Linked DNA regions of Pseudoduganella albidiflava. The protein of the gene in region 1 interacts with the protein of each later gene in a pairwise test. Links are inferred from orthologs where the notes say so. Each region holds a gene or a part of one and is shown on either strand. Other genes may lie near its edges.

The links. Proteins that work in one complex are often made in the same cells at the same time.
Region 2: the proteins of EYF70_RS30715 (region 1) and EYF70_RS07525 interact in binary tests that used the Escherichia coli proteins (3 or more experiments, as listed by UniProt). The link is inferred for Pseudoduganella albidiflava from one-to-one orthologs.

The regions. Positions count from the first base shown.
Region 1 is NZ_CP036401.1:7,375,830-7,382,973, reverse strand. Bases 2,363-5,362 are described here. They hold EYF70_RS30715 (bifunctional alpha/beta hydrolase/class I SAM-dependent methyltransferase), read right to left. Parts: upstream 4,766-5,362; coding sequence 2,960-4,765; downstream 2,363-2,959. Other genes in these bases: EYF70_RS30710 (phosphatidate cytidylyltransferase), read right to left, coding at 4,762-5,362; EYF70_RS30720 (CDP-alcohol phosphatidyltransferase family protein), read left to right, coding at 2,392-3,009; EYF70_RS30725 (phosphatase PAP2 family protein), read left to right, coding at 2,363-2,416. In the rest of the region: EYF70_RS30735 (SDR family NAD(P)-dependent oxidoreductase), read right to left, coding at 1-140; EYF70_RS30730 (patatin-like phospholipase family protein), read right to left, coding at 137-1,180; more of EYF70_RS30725, read left to right, coding at 1,199-2,362; more of EYF70_RS30710, read right to left, coding at 5,363-5,661.
Region 2 is NZ_CP036401.1:1,742,339-1,750,865, forward strand. Bases 1,555-5,937 are described here. They hold EYF70_RS07525 (AAA family ATPase), read right to left. Parts: upstream 5,538-5,937; coding sequence 1,755-5,537; downstream 1,555-1,754. Other genes in these bases: EYF70_RS07520 (hypothetical protein), read right to left, coding at 1,555-1,709; EYF70_RS07530 (exonuclease SbcCD subunit D C-terminal domain-containing protein), read right to left, coding at 5,534-5,937. Also shown: EYF70_RS07510 (methyltransferase), read right to left, coding at 1-302; EYF70_RS07515 (hypothetical protein), read right to left, coding at 393-1,439; more of EYF70_RS07520, read right to left, coding at 1,500-1,554; more of EYF70_RS07530, read right to left, coding at 5,938-6,766; EYF70_RS07535 (PEP-CTERM sorting domain-containing protein), read right to left, coding at 6,886-7,635; EYF70_RS07540 (diguanylate cyclase domain-containing protein), read right to left, coding at 7,727-8,527. UniProt on the Escherichia coli protein: SbcCD cleaves DNA hairpin structures. These structures can inhibit DNA replication and are intermediates in certain DNA recombination reactions. The complex acts as a 3'->5' double strand exonuclease that can open hairpins.

The DNA.
Region 1 (7,144 bases):
GGATGACCTGCAAGCGGGTGCCCGTCCAGGCGCGAGGTATCGCGTCCGCACAGGGCCAGCGTGGCGCCCTGCCCGGCATAGTGTTCGGCCAGCGCCAGGCCGATGCCGCGCGTGCCGCCGATGATCATGATCCTTTTCATGGCAGCTGCCGCCCCGTGTAGGCCGCGTGCCCTTTCCGGTAGCCGTACTGCCACTGGGCTTCGACCTGGGCGCGGTAATCGTCGTAGCTGGCGGGCGCGATCAGGCGGAAGCGGTTCTCCCGCCAGCGGACCCGCTTCTTCAAGCCGTGGCCGCGCAGCGCTTGCGCCATGTCCTGCGTATCGATCCACACGTCCGCGGCCTGCCCGTGCACCGCGCGCAGCCGCGCATCGCCATCGATGCCCAGCACCGCCCGCCATGCCGGCGCCACCAGCCAGGGATCCGGCCGGCCCTTGCGTTCCATCGCCACGCTGGCGGCCAGGCGCCGCGCCAGCTCGATCGGGAACAGGTCGATCACGCCGCCGGTGTAGTGGCTGGCCCCATGCTGGTGGCAGCGGAAGTAAAACATGTCCGACAGCGAGGTGCGGACCGCGTCCTCCAGCGGCATCGCGCTGTCCACTTGCAGGACGGGTGCGATGGCGCCGTCGCTCCAGCGCGGGTCGGCCGCGGCGGCGGGAGTGCCGCTGGCCAAGGCGGCCACGCGGGCATCGCCGAACACGGTTTCCGCGAACAGCGCGCGGCCGCCGCGCGGCTGGCCCACCTCTTCACGGTTGAACAGCAGCTTGCCGCCGACGATCGCCACCGCGGGCGCCGCCTGCCCGGATGCGGGGGGCAAGGGCAAGCCGGCAGGCAGCTCGAACAGGTAGTCGTCGAACAGGTCGGGGATGAGCGGCACGGAAGACCGGCGCATCCAGCGCCGCGCCGCGCCGGCCAGCATCGGCAACGGTGCCGCGCGCGCGGTCGATTGCAGGCTAGCGAGGAATGCGTGCACTTGCCGCGACGCCAGCCATTCCTTGCGCGCCGCCGCATCGGGCAGGCGCGCGATGGTGGCCGCCGCCACGGCGCCTCCGCACGTTGCCAGCAGCAGGTCCGGCGCATGGCCGGTGTCCTCGGCTGCCGCGTGGATGCCGAGGTAATAGCCGAAGCGGAAACCGCCACCGGCCAGGACCAGGCAACGCGCGTATTGATGCGTTTTCTCCATGCCCTGCATAATGCCCAAATGCGATTACCACGACAAGGCAAGGCGCCATCGGCGCGGGCACGCGCCGTCCACCTGCTGGGCAACTGGCTGGTGTTCGGCCTGTGCTACCCGCTCAGCCATACGATTGCCGCGCGCCTGCCGGCGCAGCACAGCGTGGCGCTGCCGCTCGATGCCGCCGTGCCGTTCTGGCCGTGGATGATCGTTCCCTATGCCAGTTCCTCGCTGTTTTTCGTGCTGGTCTTCCTGCTCGTGCGCAGCGCGGAGGAACTGCGCGTGGCGAGCCGGCGCATGCTGCTGGCAACGGTGACGGCGGCACTGGTGTTCGCTGTCTATCCGGCCCGCTTTACTTCGGCACGCCCTGCCCTCGACAACCCGTTCCTGGCCGCGGCCTACGGGTTTCTCGATATCGTGGACCAGCCCTACAACCAGCTGCCTTCGCTGCACGTGGCTTACTGCCTGCTGTTCTGGCTGGCGTTGCGGCCGCTGGCGGGGGGCTGGCGGCGCCTCGCGCTGGCGGCGTGGCTGATGCTGGTGGCCGCGAGCACGCTGTTCACCTGGCAGCACCATGCGGCCGACGTGCTGGGGGGACTGGCGCTGGGCGCGGCCGTGGCCTGGCTCGTGCGCCCCGGCGCGACCCGTCGTTCGACGGTCGCCTTTTACTACACGATCGCGGCCGGCATCACGCTGCATGCCGGCTGGTTCGTGCTGGGCAGCTGGCTCGCCCTGTATGCCGCCGCTTGCCTGCTGCTGGTGGCGCTGGCATACGCCCGGCGCGACGCGCGCTTTCTCCGCAAGGACGGTGGGCGCCATGCGCTGGCCGCTTGGCTGCTGTACTGGCCTTACCTGGCCGGGTATCTGCTCACATGGGCGCTGGTTCGCTACCGCGAGCGCGGCCGCGCCGCGTTCATCGAGCTGGCGCCAGGCCTGTTCGTCGGGCGGCGCCTGTCCGCCGCGGAAGCGCGGCGCCTGCCGGAAGGTTGCAGCGTGATCGACCTGTCGCCGGAGCTGCCGGAAGCCGCGGCCTTGCGCGGCGCGTGCTATCACCATGCGCCGCTGCTCGACCTGCATGCGCCGCGCCCGTCGCAGGTGCGCGCCGTGCTGGCATTGCTGGCCGAGCAGCACCGGCCCGGCCGCGCAGTGTTCCTTCACTGCGCAATGGGTTACAGTCGCAGCCGTTTCATCGCCCGTCTCTATGCAAGGAAAAACCACCGATGGCTTTCTCGATCTACCAGTTGAAACCGCGCTTCCAGCAATTGCTGCGGCCATTGCTGTCGTCGCTCGCCCGCATCGGCGTGACGCCGAACCAGGTAACGCTGGCGGCGATGTTCCTCTCCTGCGCCTATGGCGCGGCGCTTGCCGCCGCCCCGGATAGCGCGGCCCTGTGGTATGGCTTGCCGGCCTTCCTGCTGTTCCGGATGGCGCTGAACGCCATCGATGGCATGCTCGCCACCGCGACCGGCAACAAGACCAGCCTGGGCGCGGTGCTCAACGAGATGGGTGACCAGGTGTCCGACGCCGCCCTGTATCTGCCGTTCGCGCTGGCGGCCGGGATATCGGCCCCGCTGGTGGTCGGGGTGGTGGTGGCGGCGCTGCTTGCCGAATTTGCCGGCGTGCTGGCGCAGGGCATCGGCGTGGCGCGCCGTTTCGACGGGCCGATGGGCAAGAGCGACCGCGCCTTTGCCCTGGGCGTGATCGCGCTGCTGATCGGCTCAGGCGTGACGCCCGCCTGGAGCAATGGCCTGCTGTGCGTGGTCCTGCTGCTGTGTGTGCTGACGATCGTCAACCGGCTGCGCCAGGCGCTGCGGCTTTGCGTGCCACCGACACGGTGAAGATGCCCTCCACGCCGATCAGCGTGGCGATCTTCTCGCCACCGGCCACGCGCACCAGGGCATCCATTTCCGCCTGGGGGCGGGGTCGCATGCGCCACGCTTCGCCACGGTGGTTCGTCAGCGTGCCGGCGATCATTTCCAGCTGCGGGTGCCACGGCTGCGCGGTATAGATCAGGTGCCCTCCCGGACGCAGGCTGGCGAAGACGCCTTCCAGCGAGCGCAGCACCATGGCATTGTCGCTGAACAGTTCATACAGGCCGGATACCACGGCAATGTCGTAAGTGCCCTCTTCGCCCGCATAGCTGGCGCTGTCGAACGCATCGCGCCGGCGGCAATCCACTTTCGCCTGCAGCTGCAGGCTCGCGGCCAGCGCGCGTGCGCGGTCGACGTTGTGCTGCGCATAGTCGCACAGCGTGACTTCGATAGGGCGGTCCTGGAATCGCTTGACGGTTTCCAGCACATAGCGCGCGGAACCGGACGCGATGTCGAGGATACGCAGCGGAGGTTGGGCGGGGTTCACGGCCGGGTGGGCGGCGATGCGCTGTGCCAGCAGGTGCTGCAGCTGCACCTTGCGCACGCGGATACCGCGCCAGCCCACCGCGTCGAGATAGCCACGGTCCATCACCGCGCCGAACATCAACTTCCCGCCAGCCTGGTTGCGATACACATAGTCCAGCGACTCGCCGGAATCGAAGCCGTGCGTGAGCCCCACGCGCATGCCGTCGCTCAGTGGTCCGAGCGCCTTGAGCATTCGGCGCTGCAGGGCATACGACGCACGGGTGAGCGGATTGCCGTATTCATTGCGTTGCAGTGCCGCGTAGGCCCGGGCGCTGGCGCTCGCGCTGTCCGCCTGGAGGTAGTGCGTGGGCGGCAGCGGCTCGCGTGCGTAGCATGCGGCGATGAACTCGCGGCATGCGGCCAGGGCCGCCGACATGTCGCGCTCATAGAGCACGGCGTGATAGCAGTCGCGCAGCTGGACATAGCGTTTCAGCGGCGAGGACAGCCGCTCGAAGAATGCCTTTTGCGGCCCCTCATGGACAACGTAATCCTTATCCGCCGCCAGCATCAGGACGGGAGTGTCGATCGCGGCCGCGTCTTTCACGATGCGCTCCGCGGTATCGGCGAGCTCCAGCAGGATCTGGGCGGAGATGCTCTTGGCGATCAGGGGATCGGCCGCGTAGGCATCGGCTTCCTGCTTCGAATGGGTGAGCATCCCCGGGCGGATATAGCTGGTGACGAACAGGTCGGGCTTGAAGCGGCGCGCGAACCGGAGCGCCGGCTTGGCCAGCGGCACGTACAGCTTGATCTTGAACGCGGCGGCGGCCATGACCAGCCCGCGGATGCGCGGCGCATAGTCATGCAGCCACGTGGCCGCCACTACCGCACCGACGCTGTTCGCGACGACCAGCATGTCTTCGCGCGCGATGCCGTAGCGCTGCGCAATGTGGGCGACGAAAGCATCGAGGTCATCGACCAGCGTGGCGAATCCGGGCGCCGCACCCCGTTCTCCCGGCGAATGGCCATGGCCACGCGCGTCGTAGGCGAAAGCCCAGTCATCCCCATAACCGAACTGTTCGACCAGGGGCGCGATCCGGCCCGAATGCTCGTGGCCCCGGTGCAGGAACACGAGGGCGCGCTGCGGGCCGTCGTTGCGCGGCGCTTTCGGTTGCCACGCGCGGTAAAACAGCCGGGTGCCATCGCTGGCATCGAAGCCGGCTTCGGAAGTGGTCCACGCTGCCGGATGTTCGCTTTTCATGAGGTTGTGCCTTCCATGGTAATGACCAGAATGTACAGCAGTGGCGCGGTGACGACGAGGCTGTCGATCCGGTCGAGAATGCCGCCGTGCCCGGGGATCAGTTGTGAAAAATCCTTGATGCCGAGATAGCGCTTCGCGGCGGAGAACATCAGGTCGCCGGCGAAGCCCCCAACGGACAGGAGCAAGGCGTACGCGGCCATCCTGGCGGGTGAGCCAAGCTGGAGGTAGCTGCCCAGGACCAGGGTCAGCAATTGCGAAACGGCCACGCCGCCGGCAAGGCCCTGCCATGTCTTGTTCGGGCTGATAGTGGGCGCGATCCTGTGGCTGCCGAACAGTTTGCCGCCGATGAACTGGCCGATATCGTTGAGGGCGGTAACGATGAACAGGTAAAAGAGCCATGCCAGGCTGGCAGCGGGGCCGGCCGGGATGTCGATGAACCGCACGATCGACCACGCTGCCGCGATCGTCAGCCACAATAAAAGATAGACGAGTGACGGTTTGACTGCCCGGGCGCGAAAGAACAGGAATTGCGCAACGATGAGCGTCGGCAGGGCGACCGGCAGCACCGCGGGCACGAGCAGGTGAAGGGTGGTCGCCGCGCCGACTGCGAGCGCGGCATTGCGGCGGAAATGCGACGACGGGTCATCGGCATACGGCGCCAGTTCACGCACCGCCAGCAGGCAGATCAGTCCTGCCAGCAACCACGGGCCAAGCGGGTACAGCAGCAATGCGATCGTGACGACCGGGAAGATGCGCCACCATGCGTTGACCTGGTTGCGCAAGCTGCCGGTGGGAGCGGCCAGCCGCTGCACCAGCAGCGAAGTAATGCCGAGCAAGCCATACAGGGCGGTCATGGCGATGCCGATTTGTGAACCGGACGAAAGGAACGGGAGCATGGCGACGCTTATGGGATGACAACCCTTCATTATAGTAAGCGTACGCGTGAGACCGGTTGTCGGCAATCAGGAGCGAGGCCGGGCACTGCCCGGCGGAGGAATCAGCGGCGTACCCCGGACTTCGAAGAGCATTAAAACCGGTGACAGTGAACTGAACCCTAAAAGTTGGACACCAACTTTTGGGGTTTTTCATGGCGAAATACAGTGTGCAGTTCAAGCAAGAGGTGGTCGATCGATATCGGGCCGGCCCGTTAGGATGCGTTCGTCTGGGCAACGAGATGGGCGTGGATCCTAGCCTGGTCTATTTGTGGGTCAGGCTATACGACGCTCATGGCGTGGGGGGCCTGGAGAAGAAGCAACATAGGCACAGCGCTGAGGGCAAGCTGTCGATATTGCAGCACATGTGGAAACATGAGTTGTCATGTTTCGAGACGGCCGTGATTTTCAACGTGCGCCACACCGGCAGCATCGGCCAGTGGGAGCGCTGCTATCATAGCGGCGGTATAGATGCGCTCAGTCCCCGACCGCGCCAGAGACCGAAGAAAATGCCCACATCCCAGCCGCCCGCGCCGCAAACGCCTCTCGATGAAGAGGCCAAGACCCTTGAAGAGCTTCTCAAAGAAGTGAACTACTTGCGGATGGAGAACGCCTACCTAAAAAAGCTGGATGCCTTGGTTCAGGAAGAGAAGCAGCAGCGTGCGATAGCGCGCAAAAAGCGAAAGTAATCACTGAACTGAGGCAGCGTTTCCCTTTGGATGGCTTGCTGGAAGTAGCAGGCCTGGCGCGCAGCACTTACTACTATCAGCAGCAAGTGGCCAAGCTAGGCGATCGTGACGAGGCCTTAAAAAATCGTGTTCAGGGCGTCTTCGACGGCAACCACGGGCGCTATGGCTATCGCCGTGTGGCCGCTGAGATCCGCAAGGACGGGCATAAGGTTAACCACAAACGTGTACAGCGTTTGATGAGCGAGCTCGGCTTGAAATCGCTGGTGCGGCCGAAGAAGTATCGTTCTTACAAAGGCGAAGTGGGCGAAGCTGCAGATAACCTCTTGGACCGCGATTTTGAAGCTGCGGCCATGCACGAGAAGTGGGTAACTGATGTCACGGAGTTCAATGTCGCTGGCAAAAAACTGTATCTCTCGCCGGTGATGGATCTGTGCAACGGCGAGATCATCGCCTTCGAGACGAACACCCGGCCAGTGCTGAGCTTGGTTACCAACATGGTTAAAAAAGCCCTGCGAAAGCTCGGCAAAGACGACAAGCCAATCCTTCACTCAGACCAGGGATGGCACTATCGGAAGCCCGCTTACCGGAAGGCGCTGGAGGATAAAAATGTCGTGCAGAGCATGTCTCGCAAAGGAAATTGCCTCGATAACGCTGCCATGGAGAGCTTCTTCGCCGTACTCAAGACTGAGTACTTCCATCTGCAGAAATTTGCCAGTATCGAGGAGCTGAAGAAAGGCCTGGTGAAGTACATCCGCTAC
Region 2 (8,527 bases), 5.6 Mb from region 1 along the record:
GCCTGGCGGTGCAGGTGGAAAGCTTCGGTCGGCGTGGCCGGGACCTTGGCGGCCTTGCGTTTCGGCTTGCCCTGCTTGCCGTCGGCGCGGCGCGCCAGCGCCTGCAGCAGTTGCCGGGCATTCTGGAAGTCGCCGCGCCACAGCAGCGCCGTGCCTTCGCAGGCCAGGCGGAAGGCGGTATCGGCGTTCAGCGTGTCGTCGGCAACCACCACGCGCTTCGGCGGCGGCATGCCCGCCTCCGAATGCCAGCGGGCGGAACGGTCGGTTCCTTGTTCGGTCCAGTGGAGGAGGGAGTTGTCCATGTGCGTCCGGTTCTGCAAAGGTGCTGCTGGGTGGTAAACGGCGAAACCGCCTGCACGGCGGTTTCGGACTGTGGCACCTATTATAGCGGGTCAGGCCGCGTCGTCCTTCGGTGGCGTGGTCGAGATGGTCAGCGGGATGTCGCCGGCCGTCTTGACGAGCGGCACGTCGACAGGGCCGGAGGACGGCGGCGCAGCCGGCAATTCCGTCATGGGCACCTTGATCGGCGCCCGGGTCTTTTGCGTCGCCTGGTCGGCCGCCGGGCCCTGGGCTGGCAACTCCGTCATGGGTACCTTGATCGGTGCCTGGGTCTTATCCGTGGCCTGGTCGGCCGCCGGGGCTTGAGCCGGCAATTCCGTCATGGGTACCTTGATGGGCGACTTGATCTTGTCAGTCGCCTCCGCCGCCGGATCGGGCAGGTAGGCCTTCACGGGCGAGGGCGGGGCATAGGTATCGAGCGACTGGGTATTCTTGACGAGCTGCATCAGCCGCATCGACAGGTTGCCCAGCACGTCGCCGTTTTCGCCGTTCTTCACGTCGCCGGAGATGCGCTTGTCCATCAGCTTGAACAGGTCGCCCAGGCCGCCCGGCCAGTCGATGTCCGGGAAGTCGAACGACGGGAGTGACTTCGCCGGATCCTGTCCGGCCACTTTCTCGTCGGACGCGAAACCGGCCGTCATCGACGCCTCGTATTGCACTTCCACTTCGAAATCGTACTTGCTGCCATCGGCCAGCGTGATGGTGCCCTTGCCCATGAAATGGGAGCTTTCATTCAGGCTGAAGGCGGAAGCCTTGCCGATGCCATTGGCACCCTCGCTGCGCAGCGTGCCGGCCGCCAGCGTCGACGACGTGTCGAGCGCCACCGAATCGAAGTCGATCGTCGCGCCTTTCGCGCTGTCGCCCAGCAGTTGCTGGGCAAACTTGCCGAGCAGGTTCTGCGCCAGGTCGATCGTGTTGTTGCCGAGCGCATCGATGCGCTGCTGCAGGTCGACCGCGCCGGACGACAAGGCGACATTGCTGCTGGCCTTGGTGGCCGCCGGCTGCTGCACGGTGCTGTTGCCGCGCGCCGGCTGCTGGGTCGAGCCGGACAGGGCGGTGTTCTGGTACTGGCGGGTGCCGAGTGGAGAGAGCGAAGACATGGCTGGCCTCTTTTTACAATGTCCCTCTACATCGGCATGCGCGCCGATTACTTGAGGAAATCAGTGGTGGTGGGTCCACAGGCCGTTCGAGGCCAGGTATGCCTGCACGGCATCCGGCTGCCCGATGGCATGCAGCTTCACTTCGCCGCAGGCGCACACGCCGGAATACGGCGTGATATGCGAGCAGGCGGATACTTTCTGGACGGTGACTTTGACCGCCTTCGCGCATTTCGCGCACTTGAACGTCAGGGTACGTGGTGCTTTCAACATGTTTTCAACAACGCCAACAACGGTTTAGGGTAAGGAGCCATTTTATCAGGCTACGCTCACGTGGCTGCGGCCGCCTGCACCGGGTTGCACGATGATCCGCGTGGCGATCCGCTCCGTCATCTCCTGCACGTGCGAAATCACGCCTACTTTCCTGCCCATCGCCTGCAGGTTGTCGAGCGCGTCCATCGCCACCCGCAGCGTTTCCGCATCGAGGCTGCCGAAGCCTTCGTCGATGAACAGCGATTCCACGCGCACCCGGTTCGACGACAGCGAGGCCAGCCCCAGCGCCAGCGCCAGCGACACGAGGAACGATTCGCCGCCCGACAGCGAGTGCACGGAACGCAGGTCGTCGCCCATGTGCAGGTCGCGCACCAGCAAACCCAGCGATGGCTGCGACGGATTGTCGATGCGCAGCAGTTGGTAGCGGGGCGCCAGCTGGCGCAGGTGGGCATTGGCATAGCCGAGCAGCACGTCGAGCGTGAATTGCTGGGCGTAGTTGCGGAACTTCTTGCCATCGGCCGAACCGATCAGCTCAGCCAGCCGGGCCCAACGCCGCTCGCTGGCTTCCTGCCGCTCCAGGCCGGCCAGCATCGCGCTGGCGCGGCGGCGCCGCTCGTCGTCCTGCGCCAGCGCCACCTTCAGGGCGGACACGCCTTCCTGGGCGGCGCGGCGTTCGGTGGCCAGCGCGTCGAGTGCTTCGCGCAAGGGCTGCGGGCCGCCTTCGGCGCCGGCCGGCGCCGTGGCGCGATGCTGTTCCAGCTGGGCTTCGCGCTCGCGCAGCACCGCCACTGCCTGCGCCACTGCGCCATCGAGCGCCTGCAAGGCGTGGCGTTCGGCGCGGATCGCTTCCTGTGGATGCGCCAGCAATGCCAGCAGCTCGTCCATCGAGGCGACGCCGTCCACCGGCGGGGCGAACAGGTCCGGCTCGGCATGGGCGTGCCGGAACGTTTCCAGCCACGCGGCCAGGTCGCGGTGCGCGATGCCGGCCGCTTCGTCCAGTTCGGCGAGGCGGCGCTGCGCGTGCACCAGCGCCTCGTCGCAGCGGACCCGCGCCTGGGCGGCCTGCTGGCCCGCTTCCTGCTGCGCGCGCAGGGCGGCATGAGCCGCTTCGCAGGCGGTGCGCAGCCGCGCTTCCACTTCGCCCACGGGCGCGCCATTCCACAATGCCACGCGCTGGGCACGCGCCGCCTGCAGCGCCTCGTCCGCCGCCAGGAAGGCGGCGCGCGCGGCATGCTCGTCGGCCGCCACTTTCGCGTGCGCTTCCTGCAGGGCCGCCAGTTCGATGTCCAGGGCGGCGATCTTCGCGGCCCGTTCATCCAGGTCGGCGTGCTGCTTTTGCCATTGGCGGCTTTCGGCCTGGCGCAGCGCGTGGAAGTGCTCGGGGTTCTGTTTCCAGTGATCCTTCCAGCCATCGGCTCCCGCTTCCGGCGCATCGGCAAAGGCGGCATCGAGATCGTCGAGCAGCGCATCGAGATGGTGGACCGCGTCGATGTGCTGCGAGCGCAGCGCTTCGGCCTGGGCCTGTGCCTGGGCCAGCGCGGTCGCGGCGGCCGACAGGGCGGCCTGGCTGCGCGCCTGTTCCGCGGCCGCCCGTTCGCAGGCGCCTTGCGCGCGGTCGCGCACGGCGGCGGCCTGGCGCATCGCCTGCTCTTGCCGCGCCACGTCCTGCAGCGCCGCGCTGGCAGCGGCGAGCCGGCCGGACAGCCAGGCGGCACGCTCGCCGTCGCCAACCGCGATGCCGTCGTCTAGCGTTGCCAGCGCGGCGTTCCAGCGTTGCGCCAGCGCCGCGAGCGCCGGCGCCAGCGACGCCAGCTCCTCGCGCACCTGCGCCAGCCGCGCCGCGTTCGATGCCGCCAGCGCCCGCTGCGTCGCCTCCTGTTCGATGGTGCGTTCCTGCGCCGTGCGCCACTGCGCCACGTCGGCCCGCAACGCGGCGAGCATGCCGCGCAGCTGGTCGTTGCCGTGGTATGGATGGTCGGCCGAGCCGCACACGGGGCAGGGCGCACCGTCTTCCAGCGTGGCGCGCAGCTGCTCGACGCTTTCGCCGCATGCCGCCTCGGCCAGCGCCAGCGACCGTTCGGCCTGGGCCAGCGCGGCCTTGCCGGCGGCGAGGTCGGTGCGGGCCGCTTCGGCCAGCGCCTGCGCCGCGGCGCGCGCGCCCTCCAGCTGTCCGGCCTGCGCCACCAGCGCGGCATGGCGGTCGTTGCGCGCGGCCAGGTCGAGCCACAGCCGTTCGCCATCCTGCAGCGCGGTGCGGCGCGCTTCCAGCACCGTGCGCCGCGTGCCCAGCGCCTCGGCATCGAAGGCGGCCAGCGCCGCCACGGCCGCGGCGCGTTCCGCTTCGGCCGCGCGCAGCTTTTCCGCCGCGCCGGCCAGGCCGGCCTGGGCCGCCATCTCCTCGTTGCGGTGATGCGCGGCGCGGCGCTGCGCGTCGGCCAGTTTCGTGGCGATCGCCGCGCCGTGGTGGGCGGCGCGGCCTGCCTGCGTGAACAGTTCTTCCCAGCGTGGCCACTGCTGCGCCAGCACGGCCCAGTGCCGGTGCGATTCCAGCCAGGCGTGGCCGTATTCCTGCGCGGCGACGAGGCCGCGACGTTCATTGCGCTTGTCCGACAGCGCGGCCGCCGCCGCCGTCACGGCCGCCACGGCGGCGTCGCGCGCGGCACGGGCTTGCGCGTGCTGCGGCTGCATGGCCTCGATGCGGGCGTCGAGCGCCTTGGCCCGGTCCAGCTGCGGGCCGGCGTCGCGCCGGGCGGCTTCGGCGGCATCCACCCCCTGCGCCGCCTGCTGCTGCGCGGCCGCGGCGGCAGCCTGGGCCAGTTCGGCCTGTCCCGCCTCCTGGCGGCAGCGCTCGATGGCGGCACGTGCGCCGGCCGTGTCGAGCGCCACGCGCTGGACCGCGTCGTGCAGTGGCCGCGCTTCCTGTACCGCATCGAGCTTGTCGAGTGCCGCGCGGCGCGGCGCGGCCGCCGCCACGTCGGCAATGCGCGCCTGCCGCGTGGCCTCGGCCTGCGCGATGCCCTCGGCCAGCCGCGCCGCGCCCTCGTGCCAGCGCAAGTCCGTTTCCAGCGCGGCCTTGCGGGTGTCGAGCACGGCCAGAGCCGCTTCGGCCTGCCGCGCCTGCGCTTCCGTTTCCGCGCGCTCGTCGCCGGACAGCGGCTTCTGGTCCGCCAGGCGTGCCAGCATCTGCTGCAGCGCCTGCGCCTCGCTCTTGTGGCGCTCGTGCGCGCGGCGCGACAGGTCGCTGTAGATCGTGCTGCCGGTCAGCGTTTCCAGCAGCAGGCCGCGCTCGTCGTCCTGCGCCTTCAGGAAGGTGGCGAACTCGTTTTGCGCCAGCAGCACGGCGCGCGTAAACTGGTCGAAATTCAGGCCGATGCGTGTTTCGATCTCGGCCTTCACCTCGGTCTTGGTGCCGCCGATCGGCTGCAGTTCGGGCAGCCGGTGCAGCGTCATCGCGGTCGGCTGCAGCGCGCCGGTGGCCTTGGTGCGCGAGCGCCGCACGCTCCAGCGCGCCCGATAGGCAATGCCGTCGCTGCCCACGAAATCGACTTCCGCATGGCCTTCCGGGGTGCCGCGGCGCAGCAGCGTGCGCGAGTCGTCCGAGCCGATCGGGTCGCCCACGTCGGGCGTCTTGCCGCGCGCATGCACCAGGCGCGGCGTGCGGTCGTACAGGGCCAGGCACAGCGCGTCGAGCAGCGTGCTCTTGCCGGCGCCGGTGGGGCCGCTGATCGCGAACAGGCCGGCCGAAGCCAGCGGGTCGCTGCCGAAATCGACCGAGAATTCATCGGCCAGCGAGGCCAGGTTGCGGCCGCCGATACGCAGGATCCTCATCGCGCCGGCTCCGCCAGCAGCAGTTCGGCGAACGCGGCCATCTGCTCGTCCGGCGCATCGCTGCCGAACTTTTGCCGGTACAGCCGCGAGAACACGTCGGCCGGCTGCAGTTGCGCGAGCTGGTCCAGCGAGACTGCCGCCTCGTCGAGGGAACCGCCGCGGCGCGCGCTGCTGGTCTCGATCTTCGCCAGCCGCACGTGCTTGCCTTCCAGGGCCGCCTCGATGCGGGCACGCAGGCCGGGCTCGGGGGCGTCCAGTAGCACGCGCACTTCCAGGTAAGGCTGCGCATACGCTGGCGCCAGCGGAAAGTCGAGCGCTTCCAGTTCGTCGAGCACCTGGTCGAGCGGCGCGGGCCGCGTCGGCACGCGCAGCAGGTGGACCGCGCGCGGCACCGGAACGGCCACCGTTTCGCGCAGGGCACCGCCGTCGAGGTCGACGCGCAGCACCTGGTGCTGGTAATGCACTTCGGAGAACGACAGCGGCAGCGGGCTGCCGCAATAGCGGATGTGGGCATGGCGGCCGATCTGCTGGGCCAGGTGCAGGTGGCCCAGCGCCGCATAGGCGATCGACGGGCCGAAGATCCCGGCCGGCAGCATCTCGGTGCCGCCGATGACGATGCGGCGTTCCGAATCGGCCGACATCTGCCCATCGACCATGTGGCAGTGGCCCATCGCCACGATGGCCTGGCCGGGCTGGCGCAGCGCCTCGGCATGGGCCAGCGCCCGCTGGTACAGTTCGGCGATGCCGGCCAGGTACGGGTCGCCGCCGCCTTCCACGCGCGGCACGTCGGATGGCCGCAGGAACGGCACTGCCAGGCACCAGGCGGCCACCGCGCCGTCGCGGTTGGTCAGCGGGTGCACCAGGCGGGCCACGTCGATCGCGCCATCGGCCGTGCGCTCGACATTGCCGACCACGCGCGTGCCCAGTTCCTCGAGCAGCGGGCCGGGCGCGTCGATGCGGCCGGGCGAGTCGTGGTTGCCGGCCACCAGCATGATGTCCAGCCCGGGCGCGGCGGCCCTGGCCTGGCGCAGGAAGTGGTACAGCTGGCGCTGCGACGCGGCGGACGGATTGGCATTGTCGAACACGTCGCCGGCGATCAGCAGCGCGTCAGCCTGTTCGGCAACGATCGTATCGAGGAGCCAGTCGAGGAAGCACTGGTGTTCGTAGTGGCGGTCGAAACTGTGGAGCGACTGGCCGAGGTGCCAGTCGGAAGTGTGCAGCAGGCGCATGAAGGTACCAGACGAAGCGAAGGCTCGATGGAGGGGTGGGCCGGAAGCGCGACAGTGTAGCGCATCCCGGCCGTGGCGGATAGCGCCGCCTCCGCCGTGGCTGGCAGCCGGGCGCCGGATCAGCCGGGTGTCGCGGCTGCCTTGCTGCGCCGGCGCGCCGCGGCCGCCAGCAGTACCATGCCGGCGCCCAGCATCGCGTACGTGGACGGTTCCGGCACGGTCACGACCAGGTTATAGTCGAATCGCTGGGCCAGCCCGGTGCCATCGCCCAGCAGGGTCGGATCCACGTCCGGCGCCACTTTCCAGTCAAAGATCGAAAAGCCTTTTGTCAGCGGGTCCGCGTAATAGGCGGTGGCCGGCTCCAGGACGGACTTGATGCCGAACTGGTCGGCCGCCGTGAACACGTATTGCTGGATGGTGGCCAGGTCGCCGTACGTGTCGGGATCGAAACTGATGCTCTGGTAGAAGCGCTTCGTGGTGCGGCCGGCACCATCCGTATCCGACAGGATCTGCGAGCTGACCTGGCCGATCGCGTCCAGGCTGTACACCTGCCCGTCCAGCCGCAGCGAGATCTGCAGGTCCGCATCGGTGGCTTGCATCCAGGTGTTGTCCACGCTGGTCATCACATTGGCGCTGTCGAAGACGCTCGTCACCGTCAGGTCGAACGCACGGCTGCCGACGATATCGCCTTCCGGGAACAGGCCCGGCAAGTTGAATGCCGCGGTCGACCCGGCGGTGTGGGTGGTGATCGTGTAGATATCGGCCATTGCCGAGGAGCAGGCCAGCGCGGCCAGCAGGGCCGCGGTGCCGCGCAGTGCCGCCGGCATACGGCGCCGCGGCAGCGAAGGGTGATCGAGGAAAGCATTCATCGTTAGGGCTCCTGAAAGTCAGGCCGCGGACGGCAACTGCGAAAAATATACATGGATGAGCATTTCCGGGGCGCACTGTTAAGGCCGTTCGTCACGCCACGGCGCCCGGCTGCAGCCCGGCCAGCGTGCCGCCGGTACGGAAGGTATTGCGGCCGGCCTGCTTGGCTTCGTACAGCAGCGCGTCGGCGCGCGCCAGCAGCCCGGCCGCGTCGAGGTCGCCGCCAGCATAGAAGGCGACGCCGATGCTGGTCGAGATATCGGCCCGCACGCCATCCAGGTCGAACGGCGCGGCCACCGCGGCCACCAGCTTGGCCGCGGTGCGCTCGGCATCCTCGCAGCGGTGCAGGCGTTCCAGGATGACGGTGAATTCGTCGCCGCCCAGCCGTGCCACCGTGTCGGTATCGCGCAGCGCATGGGTCAGGCGGCCGGCGAATGCCTTCAGCAGCGCATCGCCCACCGCGTGGCCGTGGGTATCGTTGACGGGCTTGAAGCGGTCGATATCCATGTACATCACCGCCATCAGGGAACCGTTCGCGCGGCTGTGTTCCATCGCGGCACCCAGCCGGTCCATGAAGCCCGCACGGTTCGTCAGGCCCGTCAGCGCATCGATGGTGGACAGGCGCAGCAGGTGCTGCTTCTCGCGCCGCAGCGCGGTAACGTCGGTGCGCACCACATGGAAGCCGACCACGGCGCCGTGCTCGTCGTCCCACTGCGGTATGTAGCGTACCTCGAAGCTGCGCGCGCTGCCGTCCGGCTGCGCATCCTCGACTTCCTCGAACGCGACAGTCTCGCCGGCCAGCACCCGCCGCACCCATGGTTGCAAGCTCGCATAGCGCCGCTCGCCGATGATGTCGCGCGCGCGCCGGCCGATCGCCTGCACGCCCATGCGCGT